4 regions of the Bradyrhizobium sp. USDA 326 genome follow, and region 4 is predicted to be linked to each of the others. Evidence: predicted binding sites of a transcription regulator. Region 4 holds the regulator's gene; each other region holds the start of a gene.
The links. The regulator LexA, encoded in region 4, represses DNA repair genes until DNA is damaged. The targets are predictions, from matches to a motif close to TGTTCNNNNTGTGTTCNG.
Positions count from the first base shown of each region.

Region 1: the regulator LexA is predicted to act here: its motif matches at 1,671-1,688, upstream of ruvC (crossover junction endodeoxyribonuclease RuvC).
Region 2: the regulator LexA is predicted to act here: its motif matches at 1,095-1,112, upstream of ABIG06_RS24425 (putative DNA modification/repair radical SAM protein).
Region 3: the regulator LexA is predicted to act here: its motif matches at 2,936-2,953, upstream of uvrA (excinuclease ABC subunit UvrA).

Region 1 covers NZ_JBMGQA010000001.1:1,279,109-1,283,713, reverse strand. Annotated here, with positions in the region: gene ABIG06_RS06160 (YebC/PmpR family DNA-binding transcriptional regulator) at 1-396, shown strand, start outside; gene ABIG06_RS06155 (IS110 family transposase) at 652-1,593, shown strand; gene ruvC (crossover junction endodeoxyribonuclease RuvC) at 1,719-2,246, shown strand; gene ruvA (Holliday junction branch migration protein RuvA) at 2,243-2,860, shown strand; gene ruvB (Holliday junction branch migration DNA helicase RuvB) at 2,881-3,912, shown strand; gene ABIG06_RS06135 (metallophosphoesterase) at 4,042-4,605, shown strand, end outside.
Region 2 covers NZ_JBMGQA010000001.1:5,190,872-5,195,476, reverse strand. Annotated here, with positions in the region: gene ABIG06_RS24435 (Y-family DNA polymerase) at 1-345, opposite strand, end outside; gene ABIG06_RS24430 (ImuA family protein) at 242-1,030, opposite strand; gene ABIG06_RS24425 (putative DNA modification/repair radical SAM protein) at 1,193-2,425, shown strand; gene ABIG06_RS24420 (UdgX family uracil-DNA binding protein) at 2,425-3,867, shown strand; gene ABIG06_RS24415 (M20 aminoacylase family protein) at 3,971-4,605, opposite strand, start outside.
Region 3 covers NZ_JBMGQA010000001.1:6,805,145-6,809,749, reverse strand. Annotated here, with positions in the region: gene uvrA (excinuclease ABC subunit UvrA) at 1-2,840, opposite strand, end outside; gene ABIG06_RS32100 (outer membrane protein) at 3,128-3,826, opposite strand; gene ABIG06_RS32095 (outer membrane protein) at 4,064-4,605, opposite strand, start outside.
Region 4 covers NZ_JBMGQA010000001.1:6,924,442-6,929,046, reverse strand. Annotated here, with positions in the region: gene ABIG06_RS32665 (ComEC/Rec2 family competence protein) at 1-1,558, shown strand, start outside; gene ABIG06_RS32660 (hypothetical protein) at 1,682-2,116, opposite strand; gene lexA (transcriptional repressor LexA) at 2,642-3,343, opposite strand; gene glp (gephyrin-like molybdotransferase Glp) at 3,521-4,605, opposite strand, start outside.

The DNA of each region.
Region 1 (4,605 bases), 5.6 Mb from region 4:
AAGTCCGGCGGCAATCTCGGCGAAACCGGCTCGGTGTCGTTCATGTTCGACCGCACCGGCGTCATCGAATATGACCGCAGCGTCGCTTCGGATGACGCGATGCTAGATGCCGCGATCGAGGCCGGCGCCGACGACGTGGTCTCGGGCGAGAACGGCCACGAGATCTACGCCTCGACCGAAGGCTACCGCGACGTCGCCAAGGCGCTGGAAGCCAAGTTCGGCGAGCCGCGCAAGGCCGCGCTGATCTGGAAACCGCAGAACACGGTCGCCGTCGATGACGAGACCGGCGAGAAGCTTCTCAAGCTGATGGATTTGCTCAACGAGCACGACGACGTGCAGCAGGTCTACGCCAATTTCGAGATATCGGACGCGCTGATGGCGAAGATGGGCGGGTAGGGTACTCTCGTGTCCCGGACGCGCTGCAGCGTGAAACGCTGCTGCGCAGAGCCGGGACCCGAGGTTCTTTCGGCATCCGTCGCAAAATGGGCCCCTGTGTCTGGGAAGTCTGGCATGATGATGGTGGGCGGGAAGCCGTTGGGTCCTTGGCGCTTGACGCCGTGAGCCGGCTCGGTCTCCCGCCCGTTCCATCTATCAACCTGAACAGTTGCACGAGGCTGCGTCAACAGACCTCGCATCACAGGGACAGGCACCGTGATCATATCCTCTCGTTGCGTCGGGATCGACATCTCCAAACATCACCTTGATATTTTCGATGAGGCCATCGGCGTAGCGGAACGCATCGCCAACGCGCCACAGGCCATCACACAGCTGGTGGCGCGTTGGCGATGTGATGCGCTGATCGTCTTCGAGGCTACGGGGGTCTATGACCTCGAGCTTCGGGAGGCCCTGCATCGGGCCGGCATCCGCTTTGCCCGGATCAATCCGGCCCGTGCCCGCGACTTTGCCCGCGCCAGCGGCCAGCTCGCCAAGACCGATCCGATCGATGCGCGGATGCTGGCGGCCTTTGCCCGCGCCATGAAGCCCGCCACCGAGCAGGCCGCGACGCCTGCTCGCAACACTTTGGCAAGGCTTGCAAAACGGCGGGACCAACTGGTTGCCATGAGGGCCCAGGAAAAGAACCGCCGCAGCGAAGCCGAGGACCGCGCCATGGTGGAACGCATCGCTCGCCTCATCGAGGTCCTCAATGATGAGATCGCCGAAATCGACACTGAGATTCATGCGCTCGTCAAAGCCGAACCGGAGCTTGCCAATGATGCACAGTTGATGCGCTCGGTGCCCGGCGTGGGACCCGTCGCTTGCATGCAACTCCTCACCCAGATGCCCGAACTTGGGCGTCTCGGGCCAAAGGAGGTGGCCGCTCTTGCCGGCCTGGCTCCCTTCAATGTCGATAGCGGGGCTTATCGTGGCAAGCGCAAGATCGGCGGCGGACGAAAGCGCGTCCGCGACGCCCTCTACATGGCTGCTCTCAACGCCGTTCGTCGCGCCGATCACTTCAAAATCTTCTATGACCGGCTCCGTCTGGCCGGCAAACCAGCAAAGCTCGCCCTCATTGCTGTCGCAAGGAAGCTGCTGACCATCCTCAACGCAATGCTGCGCGACCGAAAACCCTATAAAATCGCACCATCAACATAACAGTTGCCGGTTCAGCGCCGCACCGCTTTGCGCTGCGCCGCGCCCGGGACGCGAGACCGCCTTTCCCCTGTTACTTCCGTTCTGTTTCTGTTTCCCCCGCGGCGGCCAGCCGCTATCACTGGCCCATGACTGCGCTCCCGATTCGTGGCCCCGTCCGCATCATCGGCATCGACCCCGGCCTGCGCCGCACCGGCTGGGGTGTGCTCGAGGCCGAGGGCAATCGCCTGATCTACGTCGCCTGCGGCTCGGTGGAACCGCCGGACGACCTGCCGCTGTCGAGCCGCCTGCTCGCGATCCATGAGGGGCTCGCGGCCGTTCTCTCCAACCACCAGCCGATGGAAGCGGCGGTCGAGCAGACCTTCGTCAACAAGGACGGCGTTGCCACGTTGAAGCTCGGCCAGGCCCGCGGCGTCGCCATGCTGGCGCCCGCAATGTTCGGCATCTCTGTCGCCGAATACGCGCCGAACCAGGTCAAGAAGACGGTGGTCGGCGCCGGTCACGCCGACAAGCAACAGATCGCGATGATGCTGAAGATATTGCTGCCGAAAGCCGAGCCGCCGTCGGCGGATGCGGCCGACGCGCTCGCCATCGCCATCACCCACGCCCATCACCGCCAGAGTGCGGCGCTCCGGCTGAAGGTGGTGGGGATATGATCGGCAAGCTCAAGGGCCTGATCGATTCCTACGGCGAGGATTTCGTCATCCTCGATGTCGGCGGCGTCGGCTATCAGGTGCATTGCTCCTCGCGCACCTTGCAGCATCTGCCCACGCCGGGCGAAGCAGCCGTGCTGTCGATCGAGACCTATGTGCGCGAGGATCAGATCAAGCTGTTCGGCTTCCGCACCGACCAGGAGCGCGAATGGTTTCGCCTGCTCCAGACCGTGCAGGGCGTCGGTGCCAAGGTCGCGCTCGCCGTGCTCGGCACGCTCTCGACCGCCGACCTCGCCAATGCCATTGCGCTGCGCGACAAGTCCGCGGTGGCGCGCACCCCCGGCGTCGGCCCGAAGGTTGCCGAGCGCATCGTCACCGAATTGAAGGACAAGGCGCCGGCGTTCGCCAATGTCGATCCGGCCGTGGTGCATCTCGCCGGCGCCGTCGACGACCAGCGCGCGCCGCGCCCCGTGGCGGATGCGATCTCCGCGCTGGTCAATCTCGGCTACGGTCAGCCGCAGGCCGCCGCGGCCATCGCATCGGCCTCGCGTAGTGCGGGCGAGAATGCCGAGACCGCGCAGCTCATCCGTCTCGGCCTGAAGGAGCTCGCGAAGTGAGTGATCCCAAGGCCAGCCGCATGGTCTCGCCCGAGCGCCGCAGCGACGATGTCGGCGATACCGCGCTGCGTCCGCAATCGCTGTCGGACTTCGTCGGCCAGCAGCAGGCGCGCAAGAATCTCTCGATCTTCATCGAGGCGGCGCGCAAACGCGGCGAGGCGCTGGATCACGTGCTGTTCGTGGGACCGCCCGGCCTCGGCAAGACCACGCTGGCGCAGATCGTGGCGAAAGAGCTCGGCGTCGGCTTTCGCGCCACGTCGGGCCCGGTGATCGCCAAGGCCGGCGATCTCGCCGCGCTCCTCACCAATCTCGAAGAGCGCGACGTGCTCTTCATCGACGAGATCCATCGCCTGAGCCCCGCGGTAGAGGAGGTGCTTTATCCCGCGATGGAGGACTTTCAGCTCGACCTCATCATCGGCGAGGGCCCGGCGGCGCGCTCGGTGAAGATCGAGCTGTCGAAATTCACCCTCGTCGGCGCCACCACGCGCGCGGGCCTTCTGACCAATCCCTTGCGCGATCGCTTCGGCATTCCGGTGCGACTGAATTTCTACACGATCGAGGAATTGGAGAGCATCGTCAGCCGCGGTGCGCGCGTGCTCAATGTCGGCATGACCGCGGAAGGCGCCAACGAGATCGCGCGCCGCGCCCGTGGCACGCCGCGCATTGCCGGCCGCCTGCTCAGGCGCGTGCGCGATTTCGCTTCGGCTGCCGATGCCGACAAGATCGATCGCAAGATCGCCGACCACGCGCTGAGCGCGCTCGAGGTCGACGCCGCCGGGCTGGATGCCATGGACCGCCGCTACCTCACGACCATCGCGCTCAACTATGGCGGCGGCCCGGTCGGCGTCGAGACCATGGCCGCGGCCTTGTCCGAGCCGCGCGATGCGATCGAGGACATCATCGAGCCCTATCTGATCCAGTGCGGCTATCTGCAGCGCACGCCGCGCGGCCGGTTGCTCACCTCGCACGCCTTCCGCCATCTTGGCCTCGCCGAGCCCAATCGCGATCCGGCCCAGTTCGGCCTGTTCGGTTCGGATGACAGCGACGAGTGACCTGCTGAAACGTTCGCCGTTCCGGCTTTGATGAATTTCCCGTAATCTCGTGCAGACGATCTGCACGAACCCACCCCAATTCCGCTCCAATCAGACATCATCAAGACGCCGCATCACCATCGGGCTTCCATGATCACGCGCCGTCATCTCATCCGTTCCATCGGCGGCCTGTCCGCCCTTGGCGTCTCGACCGCCGCCTATGGCGTCGGCGTCGAGCCGATGCTGCGGCTCCGCGTCACCCGCTATCATCCGATGCCGCGGCAATGGCCGACGGATCTTCCGCTCAAGATCGCCGTCATCGCCGACCTCCACGCCTGCGATCCCTGGATGCCGCTGGATCGGGTCGAGGCCATCGTCGACCGCACCAACGCGCTGAACGCCGACCTCATCGTGCTGCTCGGCGACTATGTCGCCGGCTTGCATCAGGTCACGCGCCTCATTCCGTGCAGCGAATGGGCGCGCGTGCTGGCCGGCCTCAAGGCGCCGCTCGGGGTCCATGCCGTCATGGGCAACCACGATTATTGGGATGACGGCACGGTGCAGCGGGCCGGGCAGGGGGTGACCGTCGCGCACCGCGCGCTGGAAGCGGCCGGTATCCCCGTCTACGAGAACGACGTCGTGCGCCTCACCAAGGACGGCCGCCCGTTCTGGCTCGCCGGTCTCGGCGATCAATTGGCTTTTCTGCCGGCGCGC
Region 2 (4,605 bases), 1.7 Mb from region 4:
GTGCGGCGGATCGAGCGCCACCAGCGGCGTGAAGCGGTCGCACCAGTCGGCGATATCGCCGAGCGTCTTCGCATCGGCCACGACATCGGCATCGAACACCTTCAGGTCAGGACACATCGCCCGCGCATTGGCCAGGGGTTGGCCGATGTACAGGCCGAGGCGCTCGGCGGCCTCGTCCAGCGCATGGATCACCAGCGCATTGTTGTCCTTGATGACGACGATGCTGGGCTCATGATTGGCTTTACCCAGCCCGGCGCTGCCGAAAAACCGCTGGAGCCGGTCGATGGGCAGGCGCGGCAGCCACAGGCTGAGGATACGTCGACGGTTCACTGAACTGGCACTCATCACAATTCCATTCCATGATCCACCGGCCGCACGGGCCATGACGATTGCGCAAGAGCTCGGCATCGAAGCGCGGCGCGCCCCATGTGCTCCATGCCTGCCCCGGCGGTGAATGTGCCGCGCGCAGCATCCATCGCGTCTCCGCAGTCGAGGGTAAAGGTTGTGCGGCCATGCGCAGGAGCAACCCGGCGACGCCGGAAGATTGCGCGGCGAGCGTCAGCTTGCGGCTCGCCACGAGATCGAACTGTCTGATCTCGCCCCAGAGCTCGAGCACGACGGCGCCCAGCGCATCGCAGGCGAGCGCATCGGCCGAGGTGCGTAGCGCGCTCTCGACATCGGCGGCGCGCACCATCACCACCCGGCGCGGATCGAAGCCGAGCTCGGATAGCCCGCTCATCGACAGCGCACCCGTCTCGATCTCCGAAAAATCCTGCCGCACCCACAGCAGCGGCCGACGCGCGCTCACGCGTCCCGCAAGCCCCATGACGAAGCCGGTCGCGGCAGCGCCCTGACGCCCTTCGCAAAACACCTCGTGGATCGCCGCACGCGCGAGCCCGCCCTTCAGCGCGCTGTCGGCCGCGTTGTGGCCAAGCGCGACGCGATCGCGCGGATGCACGACCTCCGCGGTCTCGATGCGCTCGATCTGGCCGCGCAAGATCGCAAGCGCGCTTCCACGTGCGCCGCTCATGCTCGCCGCTCCTTCAGAGATTGATGCCGTGGTCCTCAAAAGAAGAACCAACGGCTGGCTCATTTGTTCATGATATGTTCTAATATAAAGCTAACGAGACCAGAAGAGTCAATCGAATTGGCGCTCAATCGGATTCATGAGCTGAATCAAAGGGATTCCAGGATGGACGTACAACGCAAGCTGGAGATTCTGGCGGACGCCGCCAAATACGACGCATCCTGTGCCTCCAGCGGCACCGAGAAGCGGGATTCCAGCGACGGCAAGGGCATGGGCTCGACCGCGCCCGGCATGGGCATCTGCCACTCCTATGCGCCGGACGGACGCTGCATCTCCCTGCTCAAGGTGCTGCTGACCAATGCCTGCAATTACGATTGTCTCTATTGCGTCAACCGCGCCTCCTCGAACGTAGCGCGCGCCCGCTTCACCATCGACGAGGTCGTCAAGCTGACGCTCGACTTCTACCGGCGCAACTACATCGAGGGCCTCTTCCTCTCCTCCGGCATCATCCGCAGTCCCGATTACACCATGGAGCAGGTGGTGAGCGTCGCGCGCAAACTGCGCGAGGAGCATCACTTCCGCGGCTACATTCACCTGAAGACCATTCCCGAAGCCGACGACGCGCTGATCGCGGAGGCCGGCAAATATGCCGACCGCCTCTCCATCAATATCGAGATGCCGCAGGAGACCAGCCTGCAGCAATTCGCGCCGGAGAAGGACGTCCGCGCGATCCGCCGCACCATGGGCCGGCTGCGGCTGAAGCTGGACGAGGCCGAGGACAGCCGCAGCACGAAGAAGGCCAAGCCGCAGCGCTTCGCGCCGGCCGGCCAGAGCACGCAGATGATCGTCGGCGCCGACGCGGCCTCCGATCACACCATTCTCCACACCAGCGCCAATCTCTACGGCGCCTACCGCCTGCGGCGCGTCTATTACTCCGCCTTCAGCCCGATCCCCGATGCCAGCCGCGCCCTGCCCCTGCGGGCGCCGCCCTTGCTGCGCGAGCACCGGCTCTACCAGGCCGACTGGCTGATGCGGTTCTACGGCTTCGATGTCGGCGAGATCGTCGACGACAGCGCGATGCTGCCGCTCGACATCGATCCCAAGCTCGCCTGGGCACTGCGCCATCGCGACCGCTTCCCGCTCGACGTCAACCGCGCCAGCCGCGAGGAGCTGCTGCGGGTGCCGGGCTTCGGCACCAAGGCGGTCGAACGCATCATCGCGACGCGGCGCACCACCACGATCCGCCTTGCCGATCTCGCGCGGCTGCACGTGCCCCGCAACAAGGCGCTGCCGTTCATCGTCCTCAGCGATCACCGCCCCTCGCCACATCGGCTCGAAGAGGCGCGGCTGATCGAACGGTTCAAGCCGAAAGCAATGCAACTCGGATTTGGCTTCTGATGCAGTACATCACACTCGACACCGAAACCGATTTCGACGGCTGGCGCAAAGCCGCCCGCACGCTCGTTCTACATCATGTGGAGCCGCGCGATGTCACCTGGACCGTGCGAGGTGGCGAAGCGGAGTTGTTCGCGCCACCCTCGCCGTCTCCGATCCTCGAAGCGAATGACGGCACCTTCAACGTATCAGCAAAATTCATCGAGCTGGCCAAGGCCGCAATCCTGCACCGTGATATCAAGCGTTTTGCGATCCTCTATCGCCTGCTCTGGCGATTGAAGGACAATCACGACCTCATCGAGGTTGCGACCGATCCTGATGTCGCGCAGGTCACGGCCATGGCAAAGGCGGTCCATCGCGACGAGCACAAGATGCACGCCTTCGTCCGTTTCCGCGAGATCGGCCGGGAACGCCAGGCACACTACGTCGCTTGGTTCGAGCCGGAGCATCACATCGTCGAGCTCGCCGCGCCGTTCTTCGCCAAGCGCTTTTCCGACATGCCGTGGTCGATCCTGACACCGGACCTCTGCGCGCATTGGGATGGCCACGCACTTTCGTTCACATCCGGCGTCAGCAGGAGCGAAGCACCGCGCGAAGACCGGCTGGAAGAAACCTGGCGGCGCTATTACGCCAGCATCTTCAATCCAGCCCGTCTCAAGGTGAAGGCGATGCAGGCCGAAATGCCAAAAAAATATTGGAGGAACCTGCCCGAGGCTTCGATCATTAAGCCCTTGATCGAGGACGCCGAACGCATGACCGGTGCTATGATCGCCAATGCCGCAACCGATCCGCGCAAGCCTCAGAAGCGGCCGGAGGCTCCGATGAAACGCAAGCCAGCTGTCGACGATCTCGAAGCGCTCCGCGAGGAGGCCGCGCATTGTCGCGCCTGCCATCTCTATAAGGACGCAACCCAGACCGTGTTCGGCGAAGGGCCGAGGAATGCCAACATCATGCTGGTCGGCGAGCAGCCCGGCGACAAGGAAGACCTCGCCGGCCATCCCTTCGTCGGCCCGGCCGGCCAGATGCTCGACCGCGCGCTGGAGGAAGCCGGCGTCGACCGCAAGAAGGTCTACGTCACCAACGCGGTCAAGCACTTCAAATTCGTGCCACGTGGAAAAATTCGCCTGCACCAGAAGCCGAACACACCTGAGATCCGGGCCTGCCGGCAATGGTACGAACGGGAAGTTGCGGCGATCCAGCCCGATCTCATCGTGGCGATGGGAGCAACCGCCGCGCAAAGCGTGTTCGGCAAGATCACCCCGATCGGCAAGAACCGCGGCCGGCTGATAGACCTTCCCGACGGACGCAAAGCACTCGTGACGGTGCATCCGTCCTATCTGCTGCGGCTGCCCGATCCTGAAGCCAAGGCGCTGGAATATCGGCGCTTTGTCGAGGATCTGAAGATCGCCGCTGCCTTGCAGAAGAAGGCCGCCCGGGCTGCCTGATGTCCCGGCCCTTTTCAGGTCGTCATTCCGGGGCGGCCGCAGGGCCGACCCCGGAATCTCGATATTCCGGCTTCGCCTCTGGCGCCCGGGATGACGTCGGTGGTCAGGCCGCGAGCGATTCCTCGATCAGCTTGACCCAGTAGGACGTGCCGTAGACGATCGCCTCGTCATTGAAATTGTAGGCGGGGTGATGCAAGCCGGCGCTGTCGCCGTTGCCGCAGAAGATGAAGGCGCCGGGCCGCGCTTCGAGCATGTAGGCGAAATCCTCGCCGCCCATCAGCGGCGCCATGTCGTGCACATTGGCCTCGCCCGCGACCTGCTCGGCGACGCGCCGCGCCACTTCGGTCTCCGCCGCATGATTGTTCACGACCGGATAATTGCGCTTGTAGCGCAGGTCGATCTTGGCGCCCGTGATCTGCGCAACGCCTGCCACGACTTCGTGCACGCGCTTCTCGACCAGCTTGCGCACCTCCGGCGTCAGCGTGCGGATCGTGCCTCGCAGCGTCGCGGTCTGCGGAATGACGTTACGGGCGTTGCCGGCGTGGAATTCGCAGATCGAGATCACGGCCGATTCAAGCGGATCGACGCTGCGCGCGACGATCGACTGCAGTGCCGTGATCACCTGCGCACCGACCAGCACGGAATCGACGCATTTGTGCGGACGCGCGGCGTGGCCGCCGACGCCCTCGATCATGATGTCGACCTCGTCGGTCGCTGCCATGATCGGACCCGGGCGGA
Region 3 (4,605 bases), 120 kb from region 4:
TCGCCGCCTTCGGGGCCTAGATCGATGACCCAGTCGGCGGTCTTGATGACTTCGAGATTGTGCTCGATCACGACGACCGTGTTGCCCTGCGCGACCAGCTCGTGCAGCACCTCCAGGAGCTTCTTGACGTCGTGGAAGTGCAGGCCGGTGGTGGGCTCGTCCAGGATGTAAAGCGTGCGGCCGGTGGCGCGCTTCGACAGCTCCTTGGCGAGCTTGACGCGCTGGGCTTCGCCGCCCGAGAGCGTCGTCGCCTGCTGGCCGACATGGATGTAGTCGAGCCCGACGCGGTGCAGGGTCTGGAAGGTCTCGCGCACGCGCGGCACCGCCTTGAAGAATTCGGCGGCCTCCTCGACGGTCATGTCGAGCACGTCGGCGATGCTCTTGCCCTTGAACAGGACTTCGAGCGTCTCGCGGTTGTAGCGCTTGCCCTTGCAGACGTCGCAGGTGACGTAGACGTCGGGCAGGAAGTGCATCTCGATCTTGATGACGCCGTCGCCCTGGCACGCCTCGCAGCGGCCGCCCTTGACGTTGAAGGAGAAGCGGCCCGGCTCGTAGCCGCGCGCCTTCGCCTCGGGCAGGCCCGCAAACCATTCGCGGATCGGCGTGAAGGCGCCGGTATAGGTCGCCGGATTGGAGCGCGGGGTGCGGCCGATCGGCGACTGGTCGATGTCGATGATCTTGTCGATGTGCTCGAGGCCCTCGATGCGGTCGTGCGGGGCGGCGCCCTCGCTGGCATTGTTCAGCTTGCGCGCGATGGCGCGGTAGAGCGTGTCGATCAAGAGCGTCGACTTGCCGCCGCCGGAGACGCCGGTGACGCAGGTGAACAGGCCGAGCGGAATCTCCGCCGTGACGTTCTTGAGGTTATTGCCGCGCGCGTTGACAACCTTGATGGTGCGGCGATGGTTCGGCGGACGCCGTTCCGGCACCTCGACCTCGAGCTCGCCGGTGAGGTACTTGCCGGTCAGCGATTTCGGGTTGCGCATGATCTCGGCGGGCGTGCCTTCGGCGACGATGTGACCGCCATGCATGCCGGCGCCGGGGCCGATGTCGAGGACGTAGTCGGCGAGGCGGATGGCATCCTCGTCATGCTCGACCACGACCACGGTGTTCCCGAGGTCGCGAAGCCGCTTGAGCGTGTCGAGCAGGCGGGCATTGTCGCGCTGGTGCAGGCCGATCGAGGGCTCGTCCAGCACGTAGAGCACGCCCGTCAGGCCCGAGCCGATCTGCGAGGCGAGGCGGATGCGCTGGCTCTCGCCGCCGGACAGCGTGCCGGAGGAGCGGGACAGCGTGAGATAGTTGAGGCCGACGTCGAGCAGGAAGGTCAGGCGCTCGCGGATCTCTTTCAGGATGCGGCCGGCGATCTCGTTCTGCTGCGTATTCAGCGTCTCAGGCACGCCCGCGAACCATTCGCCGGCCTTTCTGACCGACAGCTCCGAGATCTCGCCGATATGCTTGCCGCCGACCTTGACGCAGAGCGCCTCGGGCTTGAGCCGAAACCCCTTGCAGCCCTCGCAGGGCACGTCGTGGAAATATTTCGCCAGCTCCTCGCGGGCCCACTCGCTCTCGGTCTCGCGATAGCGGCGGTTGATGTTGGTGATGACGCCCTCGAACGGTTTCTTGGTGTCGTAGGAGCGGACCCCGTCCTCGTAGGAGAACTTGATCTCATCGTCGCCGGACCCGTAGAGGATCGCGTCTCGCGTCTTCTTCGGCAGATCCTTCCACTTGGTGTCGAGCGTGAACTTATAGTGCTTGCCGAGCGCGGTCAGCGTCTGCACGTAATAGGGCGATGACGACTTGGCCCAGGGCGCGATCGCGCCCTTGCGCAGCGTCAGATCCTTCTCGGGGATGACGAGATCCTCGTCGACATGCTGCTCGACGCCGAGGCCGCCGCAGGCGGGGCAGGCGCCATAGGGATTGTTGAAGGAGAACAGGCGCGGCTCGATCTCGGGGATGGTAAAGCCAGAGACCGGGCAGGCGAACTTTTCCGAGAACAGGATGCGCTCGGGGCCGCTCTTGTCGTGGATTTTCGCGGTCTTCTTTTTCTCTTTCTCTTCCGCAGGCGCGCCCGCCGGCGCGTCGGCGAACTCGACGACGGCGAGGCCCTCGGCGAGCTTCAGCGCGGTCTCGAAGCTCTCGGCGAGGCGCTGGCCGATATCGGCGCGCACCACGATGCGGTCGACCACGACGTCGATGTCGTGCGGGAATTTCTTGTCGAGCGTCGGCGCCTCGCTGAGTTCATGGAAGGTGCCGTCGATCTTGACGCGCTGAAAGCCCTTCTTGAGCCATTCGGCGAGCTCCTTCCGATACTCGCCCTTGCGGCCGCGCACGACCGGCGCGAGCAGATAGAGACGGGTGCCTTCGGGCAGCGCCAGCACGCGGTCGACCATCTGCGAGACGGTCTGGCTCTCGATCGGCAGGCCCGTGGCCGGCGAATAGGGCACGCCGACGCGGGCCCAGAGCAGGCGCATATAGTCGTAGATCTCGGTGACGGTGCCCACGGTAGAGCGCGGGTTCTTCGAGGTCGTCTTTTGCTCGATCGAGATCGCCGGCGACAGCCCGTCGATCTGGTCGACGTCGGGCTTTTGCATCATCTCCAGGAATTGGCGGGCATAGGCCGACAGCGATTCGACGTAGCGACGCTGGCCTTCGGCGTAAATGGTGTCGAAGGCGAGCGAGGATTTGCCGGAGCCGGATAGGCCCGTGAACACCACGAGCTTGTCGCGGGGAATCTCGACGTCGATGTTCTTGAGGTTGTGCTCGCGCGCGCCACGGATCGTAATTGCGCGCAGGCTGGAGCCCGCGTTCTGTTGTTGGCGTTTCGCCTTGATCACTTCGTCCATCCCGCTGGTCCTCAAGGAATCCAAAGACGCGCGATCGCGCCAATGTTGAAGGCGCGCTTCGCCCGGAACCGGGATCGGCGCCGATGGGTATGGCAGCGAACGTAGGAAGAACGGCGGCGGATTTCCAGTGGGACTTGCGAATCGTCAACGGATTGTTGGCGCACTGGCGGCATCTGGCAGCAGAGGGAGCGGGCGGAACTGCGCAGAGCGAGCCGTCAAACAAAAAGGCCGGCGTGGGCGCCGGCCTTTCGTGACGATGTGACGTCGGTCGCGATCAGTACTTCAGATCAGTACTTGGCAACGACCGGGGCGCCGAAATGATAGTTCACGCCGACCTGGACGGTGTGGAAGTTGATCGTGCCAGACGCCAGCGGAACGCCGAGGTTGGAGAAGTAGTTCTCGCTGCCGAAGCTGCGATAGAGGTACTCGCCCTTGACCGACCACTGCGGCGCGAAGAACGCTTCGACGCCGGCGCCGACGGTCCAGCCGGAGTGCCACTTGCTGTCGGAGACGCTCACGCCCAGCGCGCTGACGGTGACCTTGTTGTCGATCCAGGCGTAACCACCGGTGCCGTACAGCAAGACGTTGTTGACGGCCCAGCCGATGCGGCCGCGCACGGTGCCCATGGCGTCGGTCTTCGAACTCAGCGTCGCGGTGGCAACGCCGAAGCCGGGGACAACGGTCGCGCCGGTAACCGAAGCGCTGACGTCAGCCCAGGCGCCGTCGGCCTCGAGGCCGAACACGACGTTGCCGGTCTGCCAGTTGTAGCCAGCGGTACCGCCGACGAAGCCGCCCTGCATCTTCGGATCGGTCGAGGATTCTTCCCAAGCGCCGCCGCCGACGACACCGAGATAGAAGCCGGTCCAGTTGTAAACAGCGGCCGGAGCGATCGGAGCCTTGGTGTAAGGGCGGGCCGCAAGATCGGCGGCCGAGGCCGGAGCGGCGAGAGCGAACAAACAGGCCGAAGCCAACAAAACCTTCTTCATCTTTAATAAATCCCAGTCCCAGTTTCTGTTGTTGCCTTCCGTGACCGGAAGGCAGCGGACTCAACGGCCCAACTGAGGCTGTGCTTACACCAACAAAGCCGCAAGTTGTGTCTCCGAAAAGCCACAACGGCGCAAAACGTAATGGTTACTGACTCGTTTCCCGGCGACCAGTTCGCGCCCAAAAACAGAAAGGCCGGCGCGAGGCCGGCCTTTGATCTCCAACAATATCGCGAGATATCAGTACCTTGCGATCAACGGGCCACCCCAGCGATAGTTCACCCGGATGAGACCGATATCGACGTCCTGGCCGATGCGATTGGAGGCAGTGAAAGCACCGAGCGGAGCCCCGGCGAAATTGCCGGATCCGGTGAAGTCGATTGTGCGGTGGCCGAGGAAGATGTGATCGTACTCGAAGCCGACCGACCAGTTCGGCGCGAATCCGAACTCGACGCCCACGCCCACCGTGCCGCCCCAACGGGTCTCGTTGGCCCGGTCAAACTCGAGGCCGGTCGCCACATCGTAGGTCCGATAGCGATCACCGACGACGGCGGCGCCGCCCTTCACATAGAGCAACACGTTGTTCCAGGCGTAACCGATCTGCCCGGTGATCAGACCGAAAGAGTCGATCCTGGACTGGTTGCGAAGGCCGGACACCGCGCTGATGTTGTCGCCGGTAAAGTCGGCCCAGTTGCCTTGGCCTTCGAAGCCGAACACCCAGTTCGTCGACTGCCAGCGGTAGCCGACCTGGCCACCGACGGTGCCGCCGGTCGCATTGTGAC
Region 4 (4,605 bases):
GCGGCTCCGCTACGCGGCTTTCATGCAGGGCCTGCGCGATGCGATCGATGCCCGCATCCGTGCGACGCTCGAAGGCGACAATCGCGCGATCGCGACCGCGCTGCTGACGGGGCGGCGCGACGCGATCACCGCGCCCGTCAACGACGCGATGTTCGTCTCCGGGCTCGGCCATGTGCTGTCGATCTCCGGCTATCACATGGCGGTCGTCGCCGGTGTCGTGTTCTTCGCTGTTCGCGCGCTCCTCGCTCTGATCCCGGGGCTGGCGGCCGGCTTTGCCATCAAGAAGTGGTCGGCAGCCGCGGCGCTTGTTGCGGCTGCGTTCTATCTGCTGCTGTCCGGCGCGGAGGTCGCGACGCAAAGGTCGTTCTTCATGACGGCGGTGGTATTGATCGCCGTGATGGTGGACCGCCGCGCCATCACGTTCCGGACGCTGGCGGTGGCCGCGCTGATCGTGCTCGCGGTCGCTCCCGAGGCGCTGGTTCATCCGAGTTTTCAGATGTCCTTTGCGGCAACGCTCGGGCTGGTGGCGCTGGTGCAGATCGGCATGCCGAACCTGCTCGCATCGCCCGATCATTCCACAACGGCGCGGATCGCGCTGTGGGGCGGCCGCGAGATCGCGATGCTGTTCCTGGCCTCGTTGATCGCGGGGCTTGCGACCACGCCCTATGCCGCCTTCCACTTCCACCGTGTGACGCCGTACGGCGTGCTCGCCAATCTCGGCGCGATGCCGGTGGTCTCGGCGCTGGTGATGCCGGCGGGGCTGTTGGGGTTGCTCGCAGCCCCGTTCGGACTCGACGGCGTGTTCTGGTGGCTGATGGGAATCGGCATCGACTGGATGGTCGCGGTCTCGCGCTGGGTAGCGGCACTGCCGGGAGCGGTCGGCCGCATTCCCGCGTTCGGGATCGCGCCGCTGATCGTGGCGAGCCTCGGGATCATCGTGATGGGGCTGCTGCGCACGCCCCTGCGCTGGTCCGGTGCCCTGGTGCTGCTGGCAGCGATCCTCTGGGGGCTGTCGGTGCGGCAACCCGATATCCTGATTGCCGGGGATGGCGCGAGTGTCGCCGTGCGGGGCAGGGACGGGCAGCTGCATGTGATCCGTGCGAGCAAGGATGGCTTCCTGCTGAGGGAATGGTTAGCTGCCGATGCCGATGCGCGCGATGCCGGCAACGCCTCGCTGGCCAACGGTGTGTCGTGTGACGAGGCCGGCTGCGTGACGCCGCTCGCGGACGGTCGGCTGGTCGCGTTGGCGCTCCGCATCGACGCACTGGCCGACGATTGCAGCCGCGCCGCGCTGGTGGTGACGGCGCTGCCCGCGCCGCCTGATTGCGCGGCGATGGTTGTCGATCGGCCGCGGCTCGCCAGTCAGGGCGCGCTGGCTCTGACGCAGAGCGGTGACGGTTTCTCGGTTCAGGCAGTGAGGGCGAGAGGCACAAGCCGCCCCTGGCTGCCGGCCGGCGCCGGCGAGGGCGATTTCGACGGCAGCCTTGCGCCGAAGACGGCCGTGCCCCGCAACCGGGACGCGACGCCATCGGAGACGGACTTGCGGGCGGACGATTGAGGAGCGATGCGGGGGAGGTCGATCGGACGGGATCCGCAGGACGCAAACCATACCATCTCGCCGGCCTCGGCCGGCGATGGCATTTCATTCCTGGCCCACGACCATCGGCCGGGGGCGACGACGTCAGCCGATCGGCAGGCGCGTGATCGTGGACCGCGTGTCGGCAGCGATCTGCGGCTTGTGCTCGCGTTCGGCAACCGGCTGGGTCACCGGCAGTTGCAGCACGGTCGCGCGCTGGCCTTCGACGAGCTGTGTCACCAGCACGTATTTGCCGTCGGGGAATTCGATCGCGTCATGATGGCGATCGGGAATGTGCGGATCGATCTTGCCGAACTTGCCGACGCGGGAATTGACGGTACGCGTCCAGATCCAGCGATTGTCGTAACGGACGTTGTCGGCGAACGCGAGCTCCGTTCCCGGCAGCAGGCAGACCGCAACCGAGAGATCGGCTTCGGAGGCGAAGCCGCGCGTCGAGGTGCCGCGGAACGTTGTTGTGACGATCGTCTCGCCGACTTCGGCGGGGCGTGTCGCGACGGCATGCAGGCTGTAGTCACACATCGGGTGCTCCTCATGCGAAGATAGCGACCCGCACCTCCTTTGGAGGCGCAGGCCTCTATCAGGGTGGAAGCACGCAACGCTCTGCTCTGTTGTAGGCAAATCTGCGGCTGCGTCCGCAAGCCGCGATCACATTATCTTTCCCGGATTCGATAGGAACAAAGACGATGCATGCGTGTTCGGAAGGCGCGTGCGTCAGCGCCCCGCGGCTGCCAACCAACGTGAATTGCCGGCTCGATTGCAGAGGCTGTGCGATTGCATTTCGCACTTGCGGCTCGCTAGCCCAATTCCGTTCGCATTTGGCGGTGCGATTGTGTGGCAACGGCTTGCGGCGCGCTGGTGTTGCGGTCAGCGCTGGCGCATGACGTCTCCTCGAACTCCCGGGTCGCGAAGCGATGCTGCTGCGCGCGGCGTGTCGAGGATGTCGCGCCGGAGGAGGGGGCCGGATAGTCTGAGCAGAACCGGAAAGACCATCCAGCCGGAGCGGAGAATGACCCGCTCCAATCAGTGTAACGAGCGCAGGACCGCTCAGTACTTCCGGTACAGCCCGATCAGCTTGCCCTGAATCTTCACGCGGTTCGGCGGAAGAATGCGGACTTCGTAGGCGGCGTTGGCGGGCTCGAGCGCGATTGAGGCGCCGCGGCGGCGGAAGCGCTTGAGCGTGGCCTCCTCGTCGTCGATCAGCGCCACCACGATGTCGCCGGTGTCGGCGCTCTCGTTGCGCTGGATCAGCGCCATGTCGCCGTCGAGGATGCCGGCCTCGACCATCGAATCGCCGCGCACTTCGAGTGCGTAGTGCTCGCCCGAGCCGAGCATGTCAGGCGGCACGCTGATGGTGTGACTGCGCGTCTGCAACGCCTCGATCGGCGTGCCGGCCGCGATGCGGCCCATCACGGGCACCGCGACGGGACGCTCGCCCTCGTCCACAGGCGGGCTGGAGGTCGCGCGCACCTTGCCGAGATTGCCCTCGATGACGCTCGGCGTGAAGCCGCGGCGGCTGCCGGCGGCGGCCTGCAGCTCGGGCAGCTTAATGACCTCGATGGCACGGGCGCGGTTGGGCAGGCGGCGGATGAAGCCGCGCTCCTCGAGCGCAGTGATCAGGCGATGGATGCCTGACTTCGAGCGCAGATCGAGCGCATCCTTCATCTCGTCGAAGGACGGCGGCACGCCGCTCTCCTTCAGACGTTCACTGATGAACCGCAGAAGCTCGTATTGTTTGCGCGTCAACATCTCGACCAAAGTCCCCCGGTTGATGTCGTTCAATTCCGAGACGAGGAAGCCGGGCGATAAACCGCTACATCCTCGAAACAAATCATGAACGGACACTATATGTTCGATATGTGTTCCGCAACTGCTTAATTTACGGTGAACAGAGCGAAGCTCGCGCGATGCGTGTGGCCGTGCAGCTCAGGCGGGCAGGCGCAGCACCTCGCAAGGCGTGCCGGCCTCGGCCCTCGGCGCGAACGGTGCGCGCACGAGAAGTACCTGTGCTGCAGCCAGATTCGCAAGCAGAGAGGAGTCCTGATGGCCCACGGGAAGAGCGACGAGCGTACCGTCGTCACGCTGTTCCAGGCGCGCACGCAGATAATCCTCGCGCTGGTCGTTGGCACCGAGATCGCGGCCCAGCACGGCGAGCTCGCGGCGATGATGAATCACTGATCGGCCCGACAGGGCGCGAATCAGCGGCACCATGAACAGGAAGGCGCACACATAAGAGGATACGGGATTGCCGGGCAGGCCGATCACGCGCATTGCGCCGAGTCGTCCGTGCATCATCGGCTTGCCGGGCCGAATCGCGATCTTCCAGAAGGCCATCGAGATGCCTTCGTCCTTGAGCGCCTGCTGGATCAGATCGTGGTCGCCGACCGACGCGCCACCGGTCGTGATCAGGATGTCGGCACCGCTCTCCCGGGCGCGACGGATGCCGGCGGAAGTGGCCTCCAAGGTATCGGCGGCAACGCCGAGGTCGATGGTCTCGGCGCCCTCGCTGCGGGCGAGCGCGTGCAGGGCATAGCCGTTGGAATAGACGATCTGGCCGTGACCGGGCGTGGTGCCCGGCATCACCAATTCGTCGCCGGTGGCGAGGATCGCGACCCTCGGACGGCGGCAGACGGGGAGATGCGGGTGGTTCATCCCGGCGGCCAGCGCGAGATCGCGCTCCGTGAGACGGCTTCCCTTGCGGAGCAGCACATCTCCCTCGCGGAAGTCGATGCCGGCGGGGCGGATGTGCCGACCGGGAATCGCCGCTTCCTTGATCGTGATGAGCTTGCCTTCCGCGACGGTGTCCTCCTGGATCACGACCGCATCGGCGCCGTCGGGAACGACGCCCCCGGTGAAGATCCGCACGGCTTCGCCGGGCCCAACCCTTCCCGCGAACGGTCGACCCGCCGCGACCTCGCCGGCGACCGCGAGCCGGGAATCGACCGTTGCCGCATCGGCGGCGCGCACGGCATAGCCGTCCATCGCCGACATCGCCTGCGGCGGCTGCGTGC